DNA from 4 places in the Bacillus sp. LLTC93 genome. Region 4 is predicted to be linked to each of the others. Evidence: riboswitches for the same ligand, from Rfam matches in the RefSeq annotation. Region 4 holds a riboswitch; each other region holds the start of a gene.

Region 1 (3,171 bases), on a different contig from region 4:
CAAGCAAAAAATGATCCCTTCGGTGCAGTTACGTCCCAGCCAATGTCCTTACATGCAGCAATCCATGTATTTCGTCTTTTTTCATAACGATCATTTTGCTCCTGTACGCACGTTTGATCGCTTAAAAGAGCTTCTGCTGCTGCATCTTGAGTCGCTTTAAACAGTGACACAAACAGATGATCCTGATAAAGCTCGATCGCTTCAATGACAGAAGAATTTCCTGCTGCAAAACCAACTCTCCAGCCGGCCATATTATATGTTTTGGACAATGTGTAAATTTCAATACCCGTCTCTTTCGCTCCATCTATTTGCAGGAAGCTGACCGGCTTTTCTCCATCGAATCCAATGCCACCATATGCGAAATCATGGACAACACACAATTTGTGATCTTTCGCAAAAGTCACGGTTTCTTCAAAAAATGCACGACTTGCAGTGGCACCAGTCGGATTGTTTGGGTAATTTAAGTACATCAATTTTGCCTTTTTCTTATCAGCCTCTGACAATAGATGGTAGTCAGGTAAAAAATCATTTTGTTCAAGAAGAGGCATGGTAACCATATGAGCTCCAGCAAGCACGGCGCCAGACCAGTAATCAGGATAACCTGGGTCTGGGACAAGCAGCGTATCACCCGGATTCAAAAGGCATTGAGGCAGTTCAACAAGTCCCGCTTTCCCGCCAAATAAAATCGCGATCTCCGTCATTGGATCAAGCGTAACCCCATATTCTCTTTCATAAAAGGCGGCGGCGGCCTTTTTTAGTTTCGCCGTCCCGCGGAATGAAGAGTATTGGTGATTTTCCGGTTTTGCTACCGCTTCCTGCATGGCTTTGACAATATGCGGCGGGGTTGGCTGATCAGGATTTCCCTGACCTAAATTAATGATATCGGCCCCTTCCTGCACTTTTTTCTGCACTTTTTGGACAAGCGACGCAAAAAACTGTTTCGGTAAATGTTTCAACACATCTGATTGCTGGAATTCCATTTTTTCACCTTCTATTCAAGTTACATGACAATACACTCACTGTAATAGATTGTTTTATGAATTGTAAAGCAATTTTGAAAAAAGATTGACATGTGAAGAGCAGCTCTGATAATATTTTGAATTAAGAAATACATGCAGACAAAACAATTACATATTGATTTCTCTTATCGAGAGTTGGGCGAGGGATTTGGCCTTTTGACCCCAACAGCAACCGACCGTTAATACCACTGTGAAGTGGGGCGCAGCAAGTAAAGCGCCGAGACAATTGTCTTATAGGGCACGGTGCTAATTCCATCAGACGTATGTGCTGAGAGATAAGAGAGGCTTAGAGCATACACGCCATCAAGCCTCTTTCTCTCAGGAGAAAGAGGCTTTTTTATATGATTTGGAGGGGAAGCAATTGGTTACACTTACGGCATCATATGAAGAATTAACAGAGAGCTCGGCAGTTGTACTCGCAATTAGACTTGGCTTGATCCAAGAAAGTAGTCATTTAACATGTACTGAAATCGGTGACGGAAATTTAAATTACGTCTTTCATATCTTTGATCACAAACGTGAAAATGGCTTGATCATCAAGCAGGCACTGCCTTATGCAAAGGTGGTTGGGGAGAGCTGGCCGCTTACATTAGACCGTGCAAGAATTGAAAGTGCTGCACTGATTAAGCAGTCAGAATATACACCGCATCTCGTACCAACAGTCTATTATTCTGATACAGCTCTTGCTGTGACAGCAATGGAGGATCTATCACACCTGGAAATCGTCAGAAAAGGGCTAATTGCCGGAAAACAATACCCGTATTTATCAGCTCATGTCGGTGAATTTTTAGGCAAAACACTATTTTACACATCTGACTTTGCCACAAATCCTAAAATCAAAAAACAATTCGTGAAGCAATTTACAAACCCTGACCTTTGTGACATCACAGAAAAACTCGTCTTCACAGACCCTTTCTTTGATAGTGAAACAAATGACTTCGAAGAGGAATTAAGAGAAGATGCCGAAGCATTGTGGACCGATCTTGCAGTGCAAGCCAAAGCAGCAGAACTAAAGCGAATTTTCTTAACCTCAGCTGAAACACTGGTTCATGGAGATCTTCATACAGGCAGTATTTTTGCAAGCGAGACTGAAACAAAGATCATTGATCCAGAATTCGCTTTTTACGGTCCCTTTGGATTCGATATCGGTCACTTTATTGCCAATCTACTGTTGAATGCTTTATCTCGTGAAAATGAGCAGGATCAGCAGCACCTTTTTGATCATGTTGTCAATGTATGGGCAACATTCAAAGAAGTGTTCACAAAAGCTTGGAAAGAAGACAGCATTGAAGCGTTTAGTGTATCGGACAGCTTTTTAGAAACAACCTTTGACCGTATTTTAAAAGAAGCGACAGGCTTTGCTGGCTGTGAGCTAGTTCGCCGAACCATTGGTCTTGCTCATGCCGCTGATCTTGATGCCATTCCATCACCAACTAAACGAATTCAGCAGAAAAAAGCAGCACTTACGCTCGGAAAAACTTTCATCAAACAATATCATACAGTGGAAACAGCGTCTGACCTCGTCGCATTATTCCAGCAATCTGTAAAGGAGTGACGGGTTTTGTCTAAAGAATTTGAAGTTCCCCGTTCCGTCGAATGGGAAGAAAACCATATTAAAATTTTGAATCAGCAAAAATTACCGGCTGAAACCGTATTTGAGCATTTATCTACTAAGGAAGATGTCTATGATGCGATTGTGACGTTAAAAGTGCGCGGAGCACCTGCTATTGGCATTACAGCCGCTTTTGGGCTTGCGCTCAGTGCCCAAGAAATTGATACAGAAAAAATTGATGTCTTTCAACAAGAAGTAGCTCGACTAAAAGAATACTTAAACAGTGCTCGTCCAACCGCTGTGAACCTTACCTGGGCATTAGACCGACTGCTTCAGCGCATTAAGCGTGCTGCTTCGGTGAATGCAGCCAAAACAGATCTTGTCCATGAAGCCATTCAAATTCAAATCGAAGATGAAGAAACATGCAGGCAAATCGGTCAAAATGCCCTCCAGCTCTTTAAATCAGGTGACCGTATTATGACCATTTGTAATGCAGGCTCCATCGCAACGAGCCGTTACGGAACAGCGCTTGCTCCTTTTTATTTAGCCAAAAAGAAAAATCTCGATCTTCATATTTATGCTTGTGAAACACGCCCCGTT
Region 2 (3,171 bases), on a different contig from region 4:
TGTTCATCTTCCTCTCAATGTTCATATTTATTAGATGTTAATAGTCGGATTTATGGTTAAATCCCGCCGCCCTGCTCATGAATAGAGCTGCTTTCATTTTTGACTGCCTTCATCAGACTCAGCGCACCAAGTGAGGCAAGCAGTACACTCATCATGATAAAGATAGAGTAATAGTCGCCTTTTAAGAAAAGGCTCACCAGCAGATACGATAGGCTGAGTGATAAAAAGGGTGACACAACCCAAACCTTCAACATCTTTTTCACGATATGTTTATGAAAAATGTTAGGTCCACCCTTTGCCATCCCAAGTCCAATAATGGACGAGGAAGTGATCTGAGTAAGTGGAACTGGCAGCCCAAAAATAGAGCTGACGATGACGAGTCCAGCACCGGTACTCGATAACAAAATCCCTTCACCCGTTTGATAGCGGGTGATTTTCTTTCCGTTTGTTTCTAGCACCCTTCTGCCAAGTAAAAGGGCACCAATTGCGACGAAGATTCCGCCGTAAAGCGTTCCTTGCCCAACAGACAACACACCTGAGGCGACAAGCGGACCGACCGCATTGGCGACATTGTTCATGCCGGCTGAAAATGCCTCTAGAAATCCACTGATAATGAGCAAGACTGACAAGATCGCTGTGCCTTTTTTAGATAACCTGCGTTTAGGGAACATTCTGATGATTTTGACTACAACAAAGGTAAAAACAAAAGCGACAACTGGAATGATGATCCAAAAGGCCACAATGACTAAAATAGATTTCACATATAACACTTTATATGCGACAGCAACACCGACCACTGCCCCTACTGTGACCTCACTTGTTGATAAAGGGATCGCCATCAGATTTGCTATGAAGAGTGATAATGCGGCAGAACCAATGATGATACAAACAATTTCAAGTGTAATCACAGATTCTGGCATAATACCAGAGCTGATCGTTTTGACGACCTCACCGCCGCCAATCACTGAACCTGCTAAAATCCCAACTGCACAAACGCTGAGTGCATAGATGGGCTTTTTAATTGCACCTGACCCATATGCAATGCCCATAGAAGCAGCTGCTCCGCTTGCGCCTATGTTTAAAGCAAAGAATAAACTAAATAAAATTGCGGCGATTTCCATACATTATGCTCCCTTACTCATGTAATCCGCACTCTGTCTTTGCTGTACCTGACCATCTGCCAGAACGCAAATCATCCGCAGTAAATGCTGGCTGTGTACACGGTGCACAGCCGATACTTGGGTATCCTTGGTCATGCAGCGGATTATAAGTAAGATCCTCTCTAGATGCATATCTCCATATGTCCTTCCACGTCCAGTGAATGAGTGGACATACTTTTACTGATTTGAATTTTTCATCCTTATTTAAAAAGTTCGTACCTGCTCGTTTTGGTGACTGCTCTCTTCTTAAGCCAGAAAGCCATACCGGATAGCCAGATAGTGTCTCTTGCAAAGGAATGACCTTGCGCATATGGCAGCAGCTTTGGGGATTTGTTTCCCATAATTTTTCACCATGCTGCTCGTTTTGCTGTTCAACTGTCAATTCAGGTGTTTTCAGAACGATGTCTAATCCGGGGTATCTTTCCTTTACCGCATCAATTGTATCGTACGTTTCCTTGAAATGCAGACCTGTATCTAAAAAAACAATTCTCGCATCCTTTTTTACTTTCGCAATAAGATCAATCAGGACAATGCCCTCAATGCCAAAACTGCATGCATAAACGAGCTGATCACCATAATGACCGTACGCCCATTTCAGCACAGATAGGGCCCCTTTATACAAATCGTCCTCTTGAAATGTAATGGACGGCTCTTGCCAATTTTCGTAAGTTAACATTGTTTCTCCCCTTCCGGAGTACCGTTCATATTGCTACTCTCCGCACTACTTCAATCTAATTTTTTCGTTTTTTTCCACTTGAATCACTTGACCGTCCTGAACAATCAACGTAATCGAACCGAATTTCATATCCCCAATCAGTTCTTGCATGTGCTTCACTAAGTCCTCATCCTGGTTTTGTTTCACTTCCATCTCCTCTTCCTCCTCACCGTTAAAATAAAAAAACTTTCTTTCAGTCCGAAAGAAAGATGAGGAAGCTCACGATTTCCTTATCTTTCAAAATAGAATCATTTTGCAGGAAGTAGCACCTTGCGAATCGCAGGTTGCCGGGTTTCATCGGGCCAGTCCCTCCACCTCTCTGGATAAGAGTTTTAATTTGTATTAAATATTAACACAATTCAAACAAAAGTCAACCCGACTTTATTGATAGGATTAGTTTTTATTTAAATTTGAGTCTATTTTACTATTTTTAACCAAAAGAAAAAGGTCTAAAATGATTTTTATTTTAGACCTTTTTCTTTTTTTCAGCGTGATAGAAAACCTTTGAAGTTCAGGAGGGACGAGCACCGAAGCGCAGACCTGACACAGAATGCGAAGGTTTGTCTACACGCTGAAAGCTGTGCAGCTAAGCACAGCTTTTTAGACCGTTTCTTCCATCCAAGATTCAGAGGAAGGATCTTGTCTCCAGCGTTTTAGTTTATTCATAGCAGAAGGTTCAATTGCTTTTAGTTCCAGTGCTACGTCTGTCAGCGTGTCATAGTCTGTTAGTGTGACATATGGAATGTTTTTCTCTTGAAAAGCTGCAGCTGCTTTTGGCAGGCCGTATGTGAAAATAGCCGCAACTCCGAGTACGTCACAGCCCTCATCTTGAAGGGCAGCGACAACCTCAAGCACACTGCCTCCTGTTGAAATGAGGTCTTCTACGACAACAACCTTTTGACCAGGCGATACGACTCCTTCAATTTGATTGCCTTTTCCGTGTGCTTTTGGCTTACTTCTGACATAACACATCGGCACGTTCAGGCGATCTGCCGCTAATGCCGCATGCGGAATACCTGCTGTCGCAGTACCAGCGACCACTTCAGCTCCCTCAAAATGAGTGAGAATCAGATCTTTTAGACCTTCAGCGATGTCGTGTCTAACTTCCGGGTACGACAAAGTTAGGCGGTTATCACAGTAAATTGGTGATTTGATGCCGCTTGCCCACGTAAACGGTGCGTCTGGTTTTAATGAGACAGCTTTGATTTGTAATAAATGTTTAGCGATTTTCGTTTTCATCCGGCGGTCACTCCCACTCTTTCAAAATTTGATGATAGGCTTCCTTTGGGTTTTCAG
Region 3 (3,171 bases), on a different contig from region 4:
GGTAGTATACTTTTTTCACCGCAGGATGTTCTTTTAGAAATGAAGCCAGTTCGAATGCCGTTTGGCTTGCTTTTTCTAATCTGACCTGAAGGGTTTTTAGCCCTCTTAACACAAGCCAGCAATCCTGTACGCCAAGGACCGCACCGAAGGAGTTTTGCAGCGAATATAGGTCATCTCCCAGCTTCTCATCTTTAACCACTGCTAAGCCTGACAGCACATCACTGTGGCCGCTTAAAAATTTCGTTGCGCTGTGCAGCACAATATCAACGCCAAGGTCTAGCGGCCGCTGAAGAGCAGGCGTTAAAAACGTATTATCTAAGAAGGTCAAACAGTCATGCTCTTTTGCAAGCTGGACGACGCCTTCAATATCCGTAATGCCTAGTGTAGGGTTTGACGGTGTTTCCATATAAATGACCTTCGTATTCGATTGAATGCCTTGTTTGACTTCATTTAAATCTGTCATATCCACAAAGGTGTGCTCAATTCCAAATCTCGAAAGGACTTGCGTGATCATACGGAATGTTCCGCCATACACATCTCTTGTGACAAGGACGTGATCTCCTTTTGATAAAAGAAGAAAAGCGGTCGAAATGGCTGCCATGCCTGATGCAAAGGCAAGCCCTCTTGTTCCTCCTTCTAACGCTGCAATGGTATCCTCTAATGCTTGACGTGTAGGTGTCCCTGATCTGGAGTAGTCATATTGGCCAAATTCGTCAAAGCTGCTTTGATGAAATGTGGACGCATGCTGAATCGGCACACTGACTGCACCTGTTGACCGGTCTGTTTTAAACGCATTATGAACAAGTTGTGTTTCGAGAGTCCAATCGTGTGTGGTCATTTTGCGTGTACCTCCTCTTTTACTTGTGATAGTGCCTGTTTCAAATCTGCTTTTAGGTCATCCACATGCTCAATGCCAACAGAGAAACGAAGCAGTTTGTTACACACACCGTTTGCAATGCGAATTTCTTCTGGAATGTCCATGTGCGTTTGCGTGGCAGGATACGTAATGAAGCTTTCGATTCCGCCAAGACTTTCAGCAAAACAAATCGTTTTCAGCTGCTTTAAAAATGGATTGACCCAGTCCTCTTTGGCTACTCGGAATGACAGCATCCCTCCCTTTCCTGGGTAAAGAACATCTTGAATCTCAGGCTGCTTCTCTAAAAACTCTGCTAACTCCTTCGCATTTGCCTCGTGCTGGCGCATTCTAAGAGCCAATGTTTTCATCCCTCTCATTAAAAGCCATGAATCAAATGGAGATAGAACCGCTCCGATGGCATTTTGATGCTGGAACATGTCTTCAGATAGCTGCTCCCCTTTTGTGACAACGAGCCCGGCAAGGACGTCGTTATGTCCGCCTAAATATTTGGTTGCGCTATGAATGACAATGTCCGCTCCAAGCGTAATCGGCTTTTGCAAGACTGGTGTGTAAAAGGTGTTATCGACAATCACCAAAGCGTCATGCTCTTTTGCAATCTGCGCTATTTTTTGAATATCTGCTTCCTGCATGAGTGGATTTGTCGGCGTTTCAATAAAGACGGCTTTTGTGTTTGGCGTGATTTTAGAGCGTAAACAGTCTTCATCTGAAAAATCATCGTACAGAAAACGCAAACCGTATTTTTTCCATTCGTTTTCAAACAAACGGTATGTTCCGCCATATAAGTCTGATGAGACAATGAGTTCATCTCCGCTCTCAAATAGAGCCATGATCGTTTGGATCGCTGCCATTCCCGAACTGAAAGCAAAACCGGCCGTCCCTTCTTCTAGCGAAGCAATCGCATCCTCTACAAGTTGTCTAGTTGGGTTTTTCGTTCGAATGTAATCAAAACCTGTTGATTCACCTATGCCTCTATGTCTGTATGCTGTTGAAAGATAAATGGGAGGACTGACAGTGCCAGTCGCCTCTTCGCTACGGTTTCCAATTTGCGCTAATTTCGTTTCCACATGTTCTTTCATTTGACACCATCCTAAGTAAAAATCTGATTTCAAAACAGAAAACCCCTTCTTCATAAGAAGAAGGGGTTTAATCGCTTCCTCTTATCTTCCAAGCAAAAAAGCTGCTTGCTGGATTTAGCACCTTGGTACATCACATGAAGTGATGCATACCGGTTGCTGAGGTTTCAAAGGGCCAGTCCCTCCACCTCTCACGATAAGAATGTGTTGTCTGTCTGTTCTAATTCCTAATACTGTAACGCATTAAAACTCATTTTTCAAGGGGAAATGTCATGATTAATTAAAATTTTCTGTATTTTATAACAGAATGGATGTCAGTCGATTTGATTGCATGTTAGCATATAGGAACAACGATGTTTTTCATGTTACAATGAATGGAAACGTTTCACTTGTGATGAATTTGGTTAGCTGGAGGAATGGATTATGGTGAAGAAAACAGGAATCATACAAGAGGAAATCTTACAGTCAAAAGAACTCGGAACGGACATGACCGTTTTAATCTATTTGCCAGTTAATTACTCCCCTCTTTATACATATCATGTCATCATTGCACAAGATGGTCATGATTATTTCCGCTTAGGTAAAATAGGCAGACAGGCGGAAGAATTGATGCAAAACAAAGAAATGGAACGTTCGATTATCATTGGTGTTCCTTATGAAAATGTCACTGAAAGGCGAAATACGTATCACCCAGATGGCACAAAGTTTGAGGCGTATAAACGCTTTTTGGCAAATGAACTTGTTCCTTATATTGATGAACACTATCCAACGTATCAAATTGGGTCAGGACGTACATTTATTGGGGATTCACTAGGCGCTACGATCTCACTCATGACAGCTATTGATTATCCTTCTTTATTTGGTGGGCTGATTTTGCAGTCTCCATATGTTGATAAGTCGGTCTTAGAAGCCGTCAAACAGACAACAGCACTTTCTCATTATGCCATTATCCATCAAATTGGATTGGAAGAAACGGCTGTGAAAACAACAGATGGCCAAGTGCTTGATTTTATCAAACCGAATGAAGACTTAAAAGCCCTTCTTGAACAGTCTGGTGCGGATTATTTATTTGAGACATTCGCAGGGGATCATAAATGGACGTTTTGGCAGCCACTCATTGCCCCTTCGTTAAAAAGAATGCTCCCATATTCGTTAATCAACTGAATTTTGTTATAATAAACAATAATAAATACTTTCTTAATCAGGAGGGAACATGATGAA
Region 4 (3,171 bases):
AATGTTGTTTCTGGTGACGTCACACCACGCTCAGTTCCTGCTAATTTACTTGTGTAACCACTCAAGAAATGGTACATTGCCTGTTCTTTTGTTAAACGGCTGATTGGAGGTAAAACGCCAAACGCATCAGCTGTTAAGAAGACAATGGCAGATGGATGACCTGCAATACTCGGTTTCACAATGTTATCAATCATTTCGATTGGGTAAGCAGCACGTGTGTTTTCAGTAAAGAATGTGTCATCATAATCCGCTTCACGTGTTTCCTCATCAAGCACAACATTTTCAAGCACTGATCCGAAGCTGATGGCTTTGTAGATTTGTGGTTCTTTTTCTTCACTTAAGTTCACACATTTCGCATAGCATCCGCCCTCGATATTGAAGACACCTGTGCCAGACCACCCGTGTTCATCGTCTCCGATCAGCTTACGGCTTGCGCTTGCAGAAAGCGTTGTTTTCCCAGTACCTGAAAGGCCGAAGAATAACGCGACATCTCCCTCTTGACCAACGTTTGCTGAGCAGTGCATTGATAAAATATCTTGCTCAGGCAGCAGGTAGTTCATGACAGAGAAAATCGATTTCTTCATCTCTCCTGCATACTCTGTTCCACCGATAAGAATCGTCCGTTTTTCAAAAGAAACGATAATGAACGTTTCAGAGTTCGTTCCATCTGTTTCAGGATCTGCTTTAAAGTGAGGTGCAGATAAGATGGTGAAAGGTTTTTCGTTTGATGATGGCGTTGATCCATCAGGTCTGATGAATAGCTGCTTTGCAAAGAGATTGTGCCATGCAAATTCGTTTATCACTGTAATCGGCATACGGTATCTTTCGTCAGCGCCGGCAAACCCTTCAAAGACAAATAGTTCATCACGTTCTTTTAAGTATGAGACAACCTTTGTATATAAACGATCAAATGCATCTTTAGAGATCGGCTGGTTTACATGACCCCAATCGATTTTATGCTCAGAGCTTTCTTCTTTGACGATAAATTTATCTTTAGGCGAACGTCCAGTGTAAGCACCAGTTGTGGCGCGGACAGCTCCTGTTGATGTTAAAACGCCTTCATTACGTGCCAAAATCTTTTCAACAAGTTTCGGAACAGATAAATTTTGGTGCGTATTTTCTAATGAGAGCAATGACTGCAAATCTTCTTTTAAATCCACTGAGTTCATAAAAAAACCCTTCCTTTACCGTTGAATTTGTTTGTTTTGATTAGTATAACACATTGATAATAATAGTCTATACTATTTAAATATTTTTGTGTGTGTTTTTTCATTTCTGCTATGAAAATATGCTTTTTGGTGATGCTAATGATGTGGTGAAAAAAGCGGGGAGATAATTCCTATGAAGCATTGACATGACGCAAGGGTTTAAGATAAGATATCTTATTGAACGGATACTCTTATCCCGAGTTGGTGGAGGGACAGGCCCGATGAAGCCCAGCAACCGGTTTCTTACGAAAAAGGCATGAAAATGCTGAGAAACCAAGGTGCTAACCTGATGCAAGGTACAAGAACACCTTGAGCGATAAGAGTGAAAGGCATGCGATCTCAGACCCTTTCCTCGCAATGAAGGAAATGGTTTTTTTATTTTTGGGACATCATATGAACAAATTGCCAATAACATCTCTAATATAAACGTTTTCATATAAGAGGGAACGAGTTCCGTATCATATTGGAGGCCTCATCTTGGGATGATGTGGCCTTGTACAGGAGGAAATAGCCATTATGAGTCAAAATCGTCGTTTATTTACATCAGAATCAGTGACAGAAGGACATCCGGATAAAATCTGTGATCAAATTTCAGACAGCATTTTAGATGAAATTTTAAAGAAAGATCCAAATGCACGTGTCGCCTGTGAAACTTCTGTAACAACCGGTCTCGTATTAGTAAGCGGTGAAATTACAACGTCTACTTATGTCGATATTCCAAAAACGGTACGTGACACGATTAAGGAAATTGGCTACACACGTGCGAAATATGGTTTTGATGCGGAAACATGTGCTGTGCTAACATCAATTGATGAACAGTCTGCTGATATTGCGCAAGGTGTAGACAAAGCGCTTGAAGCACGTGAAGGAACAATGACTGACGAAGAAATTGATGCGATTGGTGCAGGTGACCAAGGGCTTATGTTTGGTTTTGCAAACAACGAAACAGAAGAGCTGATGCCGCTGCCGATTTCACTAGCGCATAAATTATCTCGTCGTTTAACAGAAGTACGCAAGGATCAAACACTTGCATACCTTCGCCCAGATGGAAAAACACAAGTAACAGTTGAATATGATGAACAAAACAAACCAGTTCGTATTGACACGGTGGTTATCTCTACACAGCATGCACCAGAAGTGACGCTTGAACAAATTCAAAGCGACTTAAAAGAGCATGTCATCCGCCCAGTGGTTCCAAGTGAACTGATTGATGAAGAGACAAAATACTTTATTAACCCAACAGGCCGTTTCGTGATCGGTGGACCTCAAGGGGATGCTGGTTTAACTGGACGTAAAATCATCGTTGATACGTATGGCGGCTACGCTCGTCATGGCGGCGGTGCTTTCTCTGGTAAGGACGCAACAAAGGTTGACCGTTCTGCGGCATATGCTGCTCGTTACGTAGCGAAAAACATCGTAGCAGCTGGCCTTGCAGATTCTTGTGAAGTACAACTTGCTTATGCAATTGGTGTTGCACAGCCTGTATCGATTTCAATTGATACATTCGGAACAGGAAAAGCTTCTGAAGAAAAATTAATTGAAGTGGTTCGTGCGAACTTTGATCTACGTCCGGCTGGCATTATTAAAATGCTCGATTTGCGTCGTCCGATCTATAAACAAACAGCTGCATACGGACATTTTGGCCGTCACGACTTAGATCTCCCGTGGGAAAAAACGGATAAAGCCGACACGCTTCGCAAAGAAGCATTAGGACAATAACAACATAGAAAACCGCTTATTTTAAGCGGTTTTCCTTTTGATTAAAAAAAATTCTACAAAAAGCAAAAAAATGTGAAACAAAATCGGACAAATAACTGTCTAATTATAGGTCTACTTTTAAGAAATAACATAACGTGGAGGCAATAATATGTGTGGGTTTGTTGGTGTATTTAATCACCGTCCATTGTCCGAAACTACTGAGCAGGAAGAGTTAATTAAACAAATGAATCGTCTCATCGTTCAT

The links. Region 4 has a riboswitch for S-adenosylmethionine ahead of metK (methionine adenosyltransferase). Riboswitches for the same ligand answer to the same signal wherever they lie in the genome.
Region 1: it holds a riboswitch for S-adenosylmethionine, as region 4 does, so the genes downstream of both, mtnK (S-methyl-5-thioribose kinase) here and metK (methionine adenosyltransferase) in region 4, are expected to answer to the same signal.
Region 2: it holds a riboswitch for S-adenosylmethionine, as region 4 does, so the genes downstream of both, C6W18_RS10295 (DUF2292 domain-containing protein) here and metK (methionine adenosyltransferase) in region 4, are expected to answer to the same signal.
Region 3: it holds a riboswitch for S-adenosylmethionine, as region 4 does, so the genes downstream of both, C6W18_RS12215 (methionine biosynthesis PLP-dependent protein) here and metK (methionine adenosyltransferase) in region 4, are expected to answer to the same signal.

What each region holds. Positions count from the first base shown of each region.
Region 1 covers NZ_PVME01000003.1:365,798-368,968, forward strand. The annotation lists gene C6W18_RS11320 (pyridoxal phosphate-dependent aminotransferase) at 1-980, opposite strand, end outside; SAM riboswitch class I at 1,143-1,300, shown strand; gene mtnK (S-methyl-5-thioribose kinase) at 1,381-2,574, shown strand; gene mtnA (S-methyl-5-thioribose-1-phosphate isomerase) at 2,581-3,171, shown strand, end outside.
Region 2 covers NZ_PVME01000003.1:164,402-167,572, forward strand. The annotation lists gene cysP (sulfate permease) at 57-1,121, opposite strand; gene C6W18_RS10290 (phosphoadenylyl-sulfate reductase) at 1,135-1,836, opposite strand; gene C6W18_RS10295 (DUF2292 domain-containing protein) at 1,882-1,986, opposite strand; SAM riboswitch class I at 2,103-2,205, opposite strand; gene pyrE (orotate phosphoribosyltransferase) at 2,476-3,114, opposite strand; gene pyrF (orotidine-5'-phosphate decarboxylase) at 3,122-3,171, opposite strand, start outside.
Region 3 covers NZ_PVME01000003.1:522,057-525,227, forward strand. The annotation lists gene metC (cystathionine beta-lyase) at 1-838, opposite strand, end outside; gene C6W18_RS12215 (methionine biosynthesis PLP-dependent protein) at 835-1,953, opposite strand; SAM riboswitch class I at 2,032-2,153, opposite strand; gene C6W18_RS12220 (alpha/beta hydrolase) at 2,374-3,114, shown strand; gene C6W18_RS12225 (YjcG family protein) at 3,167-3,171, shown strand, end outside.
Region 4 covers NZ_PVME01000007.1:30,634-33,804, forward strand. The annotation lists gene pckA (phosphoenolpyruvate carboxykinase (ATP)) at 1-1,169, opposite strand, end outside; SAM riboswitch class I at 1,397-1,531, shown strand; gene metK (methionine adenosyltransferase) at 1,725-2,927, shown strand; gene asnB (asparagine synthase (glutamine-hydrolyzing)) at 3,076-3,171, shown strand, end outside.